Regions from separate parts of the Streptomyces sp. NPDC055140 genome, predicted to be linked through region 1. Evidence: riboswitches for the same ligand, from Rfam matches in the RefSeq annotation. Region 1 holds a riboswitch; the other holds the start of a gene.
What was found. A riboswitch is a leader RNA that binds a small molecule or an ion and turns the genes downstream of it on or off. The one in region 1 is predicted to bind ZMP and ZTP.

Region 1 (4,567 bases):
CACACCGAAGTTGGGAACCCGGTCGGGTCGAGCGGTGTACCAGAAGTGAATCGACACGGGCGGGCCGTGCCGGGAGCAGCTGGGGGAACGGATGCGAACAGTACGAAGGCCGGCCGCGCTGGCGGTGGCACTGACGGCGGCACTCGCCGCGATGCTGCTGAGCGCGTCAGGGGCGTCGGCGGGCGGACCGACGAGCGTTCTGGTGGTGTCGCCCGAGAGCGGCCAGAGCGCGTCGCTCTACTTCAGTGACAAGAAGTACGAGCCGCTGGCGAGTCTCCTGGGCGAGCCGGACCAGGGGCGACGGGAGGAACCGCCCGGCTTGGGCATAGGCGCGGGGCGTCAGCTCAATGTCACATGGCTGGTCCACGACGTGCTGCCGTGGCGGGTCGACCGGGTCTATCCGGACTCGCCGGGCACGAAGGACGTCTGGATACACACAGCGACGCACGTGCCGGACTCCTACAACGGGTACTGGCACAAGGCGCGGAAGCCGGCGGAGCTGCGCGCGCTGCTGAAGGACCTCGGGGTCATGGGCGCGCGGTCCGAAAAAGGCGGGAGCCCGATCTTCCCGGTGCCCTGGCAGTCGCCCGACCGGTCCAGGGAAGCGCTCGGTGGAGCTCCGGCTCCGGCAGCCGACGGTCGCGATGGCGGGCCTTCCGGAGGCGCGCGGGCCTCGGCGGCCGGGTCGAACGACGGGGTGGACTGGTGGTGGGCGATACCGGGGCTGGCGGCGGGTGCCGCGCTGGCTCTGGTGCTGCGGCCCCTGGCCGACAGGCTGCCGGGTCGTCGCGGGACGGGCGGGACCCCGCCCGACGCGGGACCACGGCAGCAGCTGATCGATTCCTGAGGGTCGCTCTCCAGCTCTCACGGCTGAGGGAACGCACTGACCGGCCCGTCGGTGCGGCTGGTGACGGGCCGGTCAAGGGATCAGGTGAGGTCGACCTCCGGGTAGAGCGGGAAGCCGCTCAGCAGGTCGGACGCTCGCGTGGAGACCTCGTCGGCGATCTTCTCGTCCAGGACATGCTGCGCCTTGGAGGGCGCGCCCTTGCTGGTGGTGCCTGCTTCGGCGGCGGTGAGCACGCGGTCGATGAGGCCAGCGACCTCGTCCATCTCCGCGGTGCCCAGGCCACGGGTGGTCAGGGCAGGGGTGCCGATGCGGATGCCGGACGTGTACCAGGCACCGTTCGGGTCGGAGGGGATGGAGTTGCGGTTGGTGACGATGCCTGAGTCGAGGAGCGCGTTCTCGGCCTGGCGGCCGGTGAGCTCGTAGGAGGTGGCGACATCGATCAGGTTGAGGTGGTTGTCTGTGCCGCCCGTGACGAGGGTGGCGCCGCGGCGGGTCAGGCCCTCGGCGAGGGCACGGGCGTTGTCGACGACGGACTGGGCGTAGTCGCGGAACTCGGGACGGCGGGCCTCGGCCAGGGCGACGGCCTTGGCGGCCATGACGTGCGGCAGCGGACCGCCGAGGACCATCGGGCAGCCGCGGTCGACCTGGCCGGCGAGCGAGTCGTCGCAGAGCACCATGCCGCCGCGCGGGCCGCGCAGCGACTTGTGCGTCGTGGTGGTGACGATCTGGGCGTGCGGCACCGGGTCGAAGTCGCCGGTGAGGACCTTGCCGGCGACCAGGCCCGCGAAGTGCGCCATGTCGACCATGAGGGTCGCCCCGACCTCGTCGGCGATCTCGCGCATGATGCGGAAGTTCACCAGGCGGGGGTAGGCGGAGTAGCCGGCGACGATGATCAGCGGCTTGAAGTCGCGGGCGGTGGCGCGCAGGGCTTCGTAGTCGACGAGGCCGGTCTGCGGGTCGGTGCCGTAGCTGCGCTGGTCGAACATCTTGCCGGAGATGTTCGGGCGGAAGCCGTGGGTGAGGTGGCCGCCGGCGTCCAGGGACATGCCGAGCATCCGCTGGTTGCCGAAGGCCTGACGGAGCTCGGCCCAGTCGGCGTCGGAGAGGTCGTTCACGTTGCGGACGCCGGCCAGCTCCAGGGCGGGCGCCTCGACGCGCTGGGCGAGGACGGCCCAGAAGGCGACGAGGTTGGCGTCGATGCCGGAGTGCGGCTGGACATAGGCGTGGCGGGCGCCGAAGAGCTCGCGGGCGTGTTCGGCGGCGAGGGCCTCGACGGTGTCGACATTGCGGCAGCCGGCGTAGAAGCGGCGGCCGATGGTGCCCTCGGCGTACTTGTCGCTGAACCAGTTGCCCATCGCGAGGAGGGTGGCCGGGGAAGCGTAGTTCTCGCTGGCGATCAGCTTGAGCATCTCGCGCTGGTCGGCGATCTCCTGGCCGATGGCGTCGGCCACGCGGGGCTCGACAGCCCGGATCACGTCGAGGGCGCTGCGGAACGCTACGGATTCGGTGGAGAGGGCGGACTCTGACATGACGGACCTCCGGACGAATGGGACCTCCCCTGCTCGAGCGAGGTCGAGAGCAGGAGGTTTCTCGGGTCGGCCCAGGCGCACGGCACACAGTTCACAGGCCGCTCCCCGATGGTCGGTCCCATCCCAGCGCGCCAGTCACGGCCCTGCGGGCCACACTACCGGGCGCGCCGCAGGGCGAAGTTTCCCGGTCCACGATGCGAGCGACGATAGGAAGGGGCCACAAGCCCACGTCTTCGCGCCATCAGAGCTGTAAGAACGGAGATCCCGTGACTGCTGTGACTCCTCCGAATGCCGCAACGGAAGCCTTCATCACCGCGTCCGAAGCGCACAGCGCGCACAACTACCATCCGCTGCCCGTCGTGGTCGCGACGGCGGAGGGCGCGTGGATGACGGATGTCGAGGGGCGCCGGTACCTCGACATGCTCGCCGGCTACTCAGCCCTCAACTTCGGCCATGGGAACCAGCGGCTCATCGAGGCCGCCAAGGCGCAGCTGGAGCGGGTGACGCTGACGTCCCGCGCCTTCTATCACGACCGGTTCGCCGCGTTCTGCACCCAGCTCGCGGAGCTGTGCGGCATGGACATGGTGCTGCCGATGAACACAGGGGCGGAGGCGGTCGAGACCGCCGTGAAGACGGCGAGAAAGTGGGGGTACCAGGTCAAGGGGGTGCTCGACGGCAGAGCGAAGATCGTCGTGGCGGGCAACAACTTCCACGGGCGCACCACGACCATCGTCAGCTTCTCCACGGACCAGGAGGCGCGCGCGGACTTCGGGCCCTACACGCCGGGGTTCGAGATCGTGCCGTACGGCGATCTGACGGCGCTGCGCGGCGCTGTCACCGAGAACACCGTCGCGGTGCTGCTCGAACCGATCCAGGGCGAGGCCGGTGTCCTCGTGCCGCCGGCCGGATATCTGCCGGCGGTAAGGGAGTTGACCCGCGAGCGGAACGTGCTGTTCATCGCGGACGAGATCCAGTCGGGGCTCGGGCGGACCGGGCGGACGTTCGCCTGTGAGCACGAGGGCGTGGTGCCCGACATGTACGTGCTGGGCAAGGCGCTCGGCGGTGGGGTCGTGCCGGTGTCGGCGGTCGTGTCCAGGAGCGAGGTGCTCGGGGTGTTCAAGCCGGGTGAGCACGGGTCGACGTTCGGCGGGAATCCGCTGGCCTGTGCGGTGGCGCTCGAAGTCATCGCGATGCTGCGCACCGGGGAGTTCCAGCAGCGGGCGGCGGAGCTGGGCGAGCATCTCCACGCGGAGCTCGGGCTGCTGACGGGCACAGGCAAGGTGACGCAGGTGCGGGGACGCGGGCTGTGGGCGGGCGTCGACATCGGTCCGTCGTACGGGACGGGAAGGGAGATCTCGGAGAAGCTGATGGCCAAGGGCGTCCTGGTCAAGGACACCCACGGCAGCACGATCCGGATCGCTCCCCCTCTGATGATCAGTAAGGAGGACCTGGACTGGGGGCTCGACCAACTCCGGGCGGTCCTGGCGGTCTGACGGCGGTGCGCCTCCGACACGGGCGGCCGACTCGTGGTCCGGCCACTCATCGGGGCACCCCACAAGGAGGGGCCGCTCACGGGCCGGTCGGCGTAGGCACACCCTCTACAGTCGCTTTGTGCTTGTTGGAATGCTTTGCGCGCTCGGGGCGGCGGTCTGTTTCGGTACGGCTTCCGTGTTGCAGGCGATGGCCGCGCGGGCCGCGGAGCCGGGGTCGGGGTCCGGTGTCGACGCCGCGCTGTTGCTGCGGGCGCTGCGGCAGTGGCGTTATGTCGCCGGGCTGGGGCTCGACCTGCTCGGGTTCGTATTGCAGGTCATGGCGCTGCGGTCCATTCCGATCTACGCCGTCGGGGCGGCGCTCGCCGCGAGCCTGGCGGTGACGGCGGTGGTCTCCACACGGCTGCTGGACGTACGGCTGAGCGGCGTCGAGTGGGGTGCCGTCGGGGTGGTGGTGGCAGGGCTCGCGATGTTGGGGCTGGCGTCGGGGACGGAGGGAGAGCAGGCCGGTTCGGACGCGTTGCGGTACGCGATGCTCGGGACGGCGCTCGGGGTGCTGTTGATCGGGGCGGTGGCCGGGCGGCTGCCGGGGCGGGGCCGGGCGCTCGCGCTGGGGCTCGGCTCGGGGTTCGGGTTCGGGGTGGTGGAGGTGTCGGTACGGCTCATCGACGACGTGTCGCCCGGCGCGCTGCTGAGCAATC
Region 2 (4,567 bases), on a different contig from region 1:
CGACCTGCTGCGCGAGAGCGGCTACGCGCACAGCCGGCAGGGATCGGGCACGTGGACCGCCCTGCCCGAAGGCCGCACCCCCAGTGGCATCACCCGCCTCCTCGGCCCCCAGGACACCGCGATCGACCTTGCCAGAGCCTCCCCCGGGCTCCCGCAGCAGGCACTCGTCGATGCCCTCGTGCACATCACCCCGCAACTCGCCGAGCAGGCACACACCCCTGGCTACCACCCCTACGGCCTCCCCGACCTGCGCGCCGCCATCGCCGAGCGCTACACCCGACGGGGCCTCGCCACCCTGCCCGAACAGATCCTGGTGACGTCGGGCGCACAGCACGCGCTGACCCTCGTCCTGGGGCTGCTGAGCAGCCCCGGGGACCGGGTCATGGTCGAGAACCCGTCCTACCCGAACGCCCTTGAGGCGCTGCGTCGAGCCCGGCTGCGTACCGTGTCCGTCCCCGTGACCGACACCGGCTGGGACATCGAGATCACCGAATCGACGCTCCGCCAGGTCGTGCCCCAACTGGCCTACCTGATCCCCGACTTCCACAACCCGACCGGCTGTCTCATGCCCGAACACGAGCGGGCGCACGTCCTGCGCGCGGCGGAGCGCTCCGGTACCTGGCTGGTCATCGACGAGACGCTGGCCGACCTCGCGCTCGACGTCCCCCCGCCGCCTCCCTTCGCCTCCCACGCCGCGAAGGGTGGCACCGGCCAGGTCATCAGCATCGGCTCGATGAGCAAGACCCATTGGGGCGGCCTGCGCATCGGCTGGCTGCGCGCGCCCGCACGGCTCGTCACCGAACTCGCGGGCCAGCGCGTGGCCACCGACATGGGCGGATCGGTCGTCGACCAGCTCCTGGCCCTCGCCCTCCTGGACCGGGCCGACGGGCTTCTGTCGCCCCGACTTGAGCAACTACGGTTGCAGCGCGCCGCGTTGGCCGCCGCACTGACCGAGCGCATGCCGCACTGGACCTGGCAACTGCCGCCCGGAGGCCTGTCGTTGTGGGTCGACCTGGGTGAACCGGTGGCCTCCGCGCTGTCCGAACGAGCCCTCGACAACGGCGTCCGGATCGAGAGCGGCGCCTGCTTCGCCACCGACCCCGGCATCTTCGAGCAGCGGATGCGCATCCCGTACACGACCCCGGCGGACACCCTGCGCGAAGCCGTCCACCGCATGGCGACCGCGCTCGCGGCCGGCCTTCCGTCGGCGTCCACCGCGCGACGGCCGCACTGGGTCGCCTGAGCCACAGAGGATGAAGGAGATCGCTGGATGGCGTGCGGAGGTGAGCGTCCCGGGACAGGTCCGCTCTTTCGCCTCGCTTGGCGCGGGTCCCACTACCCCGGCCGGCCCGCCGAGGACCTGTGGATCGCCCTCGGCGTGGATGGGAACGGCGGCTGGTGGTTCGACGCGTACTTCCTCGGGCGCCTGCCACTGGGCCAAGGCGCGCCGCGGGCCGCCGAGTTCGCCCGGTGGCTCCTGGTGGCGCCGCCGACGGGCCCGTACGAGCGGGAGTTCACGCTGAACGGCTGTGAACCGCAGGCCGGATCCGCGCGGATCGCCGCCGGAACGCGGCTGACCGTCGAGTTCCTCCTGGGCCGCGAGGAACCCGACGGGCCCGAATATCTCCAGATGCTGCCGTCGGGCGAGACGGCCGTGCGGCACATCGGCTTCGAGGTGGGCGCACCGCTGGAGTGCGAACCGCTGCCGCGCGCCGCCCTCGAGGTGGCGGCCGCCGGACTTCTCGACGCCGCCACCGACCAGGAGTCCCGGATGCGCGAGCGGCGCGGTCCTGTCAGACGAGCGCGCGATCGAGGTCCGCGCCGAGCTGGTGGTACGCCGCGGTGACCGTCTGGGCCAGGAGGACGGCGATGGTCATGGGGCCCACCCCTCCGGGGACGGGAGTGATCAGGCGGGCCCGCTCGGCCGCGGTGTCGAAGTCGACGTCGCCGACGTTGCCCGCGTTGTAGCCCGCGTCGACGACGACAGCGCCGGGCTTGATGTCCTCGCCGCGGATGAGCCGGGGCCGGCCCACGGCAGCCACCACGATGTCCGCCTCCCTCACGTACGCGCTCAGGTCGGCCGTGCGGGAGTGGCAGTACGTCACTGTGGCGTCCCGGGCGAGCAGAAGCATCCCGGCCGGCTTGCCGAGGATCGCGCTCCGGCCCACGACGACGGCATGCCGCCCCGCGACATCGACGTCGTACTCGTCGAGGAGCCGCATGATTCCGCCTGGTGTGCAGGAGACGAACCCGGGCAGCCCGAAGGCCATCGCGCCGAACGAGGTCATGGTGACGCCGTCGACGTCCTTCTCCGGTGCGATGGCCTCGAACGCCGCGCGTTCGTCGATGTGCGGGCCCACGGGGTGCTGGAGCAGGATTCCGTGCACCGACGCGTCCTGCGACAGCTCGCGGAGGGTGGCGACCAGCTCCGCGGTCGTCGTCTCGGCGGGGAGCTGGACGCGCCGCGACTCGATACCGGCCTTGGCGCAGCGGGCCTGCTTCATACGGACGTACGTGACGGAGGCGGGATCCTCGCCCACCAGTACGGTCGCGAGGCAGGGCGCCGAGCCCGTGCGCCTCACCAGCTCCGCCGCTCTGCCCGCGGACTCCTCGACGAGGCGCCGGGCGGTGCCGGTGCCGTCCATGAGGTGGGCTGTCTGTGTCGGGGACATGGTCGCCTCCCAGGCGTCATTGACCATTCGCCCAGGCGCACGGCATACATCGACCCTTTGGTCAGGCCGCTCCCCGGTGGTTCTCCACCCCAGCGCCAGTCACGGCCTGTCCGCCACTGTAACGGTTTCGGTCAGCCGTGCGAGAGCCGTGGCCTCCTCACTGCCCTCCTCGGCGCTGAAGACGTGCACGACCAGGCCCGTCTCGCCGGGCGCGGCCGGTACGTGCAGCGTCTCGAAGTCCAGGGTGAGCAGCCCGGCCACCGGGTGCCTCAGGCGCTTGCGCCCCGCCGCGCACATCACGACCTCGCCGCTGTCCCAGATACGCCTGAACTCCGTGCTGCACGCGGTGAGTTCGGCGATGAGGCCGGCCAGTTCCGTGTCGTCGGAGTAGCGCCCCGACCAGACCCGGAGCTGGCCCACGGCCTCCGCCGCCCGGTCCTCCCACTCCGGGTGGACGACGCGCGAAGCGGGGTCGAGGAACAGATACCGCGCGTTGTTCCGGTCGCGGCGGGCCGGCGCGGCCAGGCCGCCGATCAGCTCGGCGCCGAGGGCGTTCCACGCCACCACGTCCAGGCGATGGTTCGTGGCGAAGGCCGCGAAGCCGGCCATGGAGTCGAGGAGCCGCCGCAGCATCGGGCTGACCCTGGCCTCGGGCGCGGGGCCCTGCCGGGCACCTGCCAGGGTCGCGAGATGCCCGCGCTCGGCCGTGTCGAGGCCGAGCGCCCCGGCGAGCGCGTCGACGACCTCGGCGGACGGCTGGGTGGCGCGGCCCTGTTCCAGGCGCACGTAGTAGTCCACGCTGATCCCGGCGAGCTGTGCCAGTTCCTCGCGGCGCAGTCCGCGTACCCGTCGGCGACGGCCGCCGGAGAGCCCGACGTGCTCCGGTGTGACGCGCGCGCGGCGGGCGCGGAGAAAGTCACCGAGGCCATGCTGCGCGCCGCCGGTGGTGAGGGTGGTGCCCGTGTCTGTCTCCCCGATGTGGTTCACGCCGTCCATGGGCCCAAGTATGCGTGGCCCTCGCAGTACCAGGATGAGCGTTCCGCCGTTGACCAGGGTGCTGGCTGCCCGGACGCGCCTGGGGGAACGTGGTGGCATGAACGACACGACGTCTCGGCAGCCCAAGAAGATCCTCGTGGTCAGCGCCCACCCGGAACCCCGTTCGCTCAACTCCGCGTTGACCGACTTCGCGGTCGAGCACCTGCGCACGGCAGGACACGAGGTGAAGGTGTCCGACCTCTACGCGATGAAGTGGAAGGCGACCGTGGACGCCGACGACTTCCCCGGGGACACCGGAGCGGGCCGGCTGCATGTGATGGCCGACTCCGAGCGGGCGACGCTCTCGGGCGGTCTGTCGCCCGACATCGCGGCGGAGCAGGAGAAGGTGCGCTGGTCGGACGCGGTGGTCCTGCAGTTCCCGATGTGGTGGTTCTCGGCGCCGGCGATCCTCAAGGGCTGGATCGACCGGGTCTTCACGAGCGGCTTCGCGTACGGTCCTGCGGTCCCGCCGCCGTACGGCGAAAGCTCCCTGCCGGGGAGGCGGGCGCTCGTGTCGGTGACCGTCGGCGCGCGCGAGTCGGCGTTCTCCGATCGAGGCATCCACGGAAGCCTCGAGGACGTCCTGCACCCCATCCAGCACGGCCTGTTCTGGTTCACCGGCATGAACCCGCTGGAGCCGTTCGCGGTGTACAGCTCGAACGAGCTTCCCGACGACCGCTTCGTCACGGCACGGACGGAGTACGCCCGACGGCTCGACACGCTCTTCACGGCCACGCCGGTCCCCTTCCGGTCGCTCACGGGCGGGGACTACGGCCACGACATGCGGCTCCTGCCAGGGGTGGAGACGCCGGGCACGAGCGGACTCGACCTGCACGTTCGCGACCGGGTCTGAGGGCCAT

Region 2: it holds a riboswitch for ZMP and ZTP, as region 1 does, so the genes downstream of both, ACWFR4_RS19025 (bifunctional 5,10-methylenetetrahydrofolate dehydrogenase/5,10-methenyltetrahydrofolate cyclohydrolase) here and ACWFR4_RS27840 (glycine hydroxymethyltransferase) in region 1, are expected to answer to the same signal.

Annotation. Positions count from the first base shown of each region.
Region 1 is NZ_JBSGTG010000016.1:121,666-126,232, forward strand. It holds gene ACWFR4_RS27835 (hypothetical protein) at 92-847, shown strand; gene ACWFR4_RS27840 (glycine hydroxymethyltransferase) at 928-2,376, opposite strand; ZMP/ZTP riboswitch at 2,439-2,525, opposite strand; gene rocD (ornithine--oxo-acid transaminase) at 2,643-3,869, shown strand; gene ACWFR4_RS27850 (hypothetical protein) at 4,000-4,567, shown strand, end outside.
Region 2 is NZ_JBSGTG010000009.1:78,744-83,310, forward strand. It holds gene yczR (MocR-like transcription factor YczR) at 1-1,243, shown strand, start outside; gene ACWFR4_RS19020 (hypothetical protein) at 1,271-1,846, shown strand; gene ACWFR4_RS19025 (bifunctional 5,10-methylenetetrahydrofolate dehydrogenase/5,10-methenyltetrahydrofolate cyclohydrolase) at 1,794-2,672, opposite strand; ZMP/ZTP riboswitch at 2,695-2,785, opposite strand; gene ACWFR4_RS19030 (helix-turn-helix domain-containing protein) at 2,772-3,668, opposite strand; gene ACWFR4_RS19035 (NAD(P)H-dependent oxidoreductase) at 3,766-4,560, shown strand.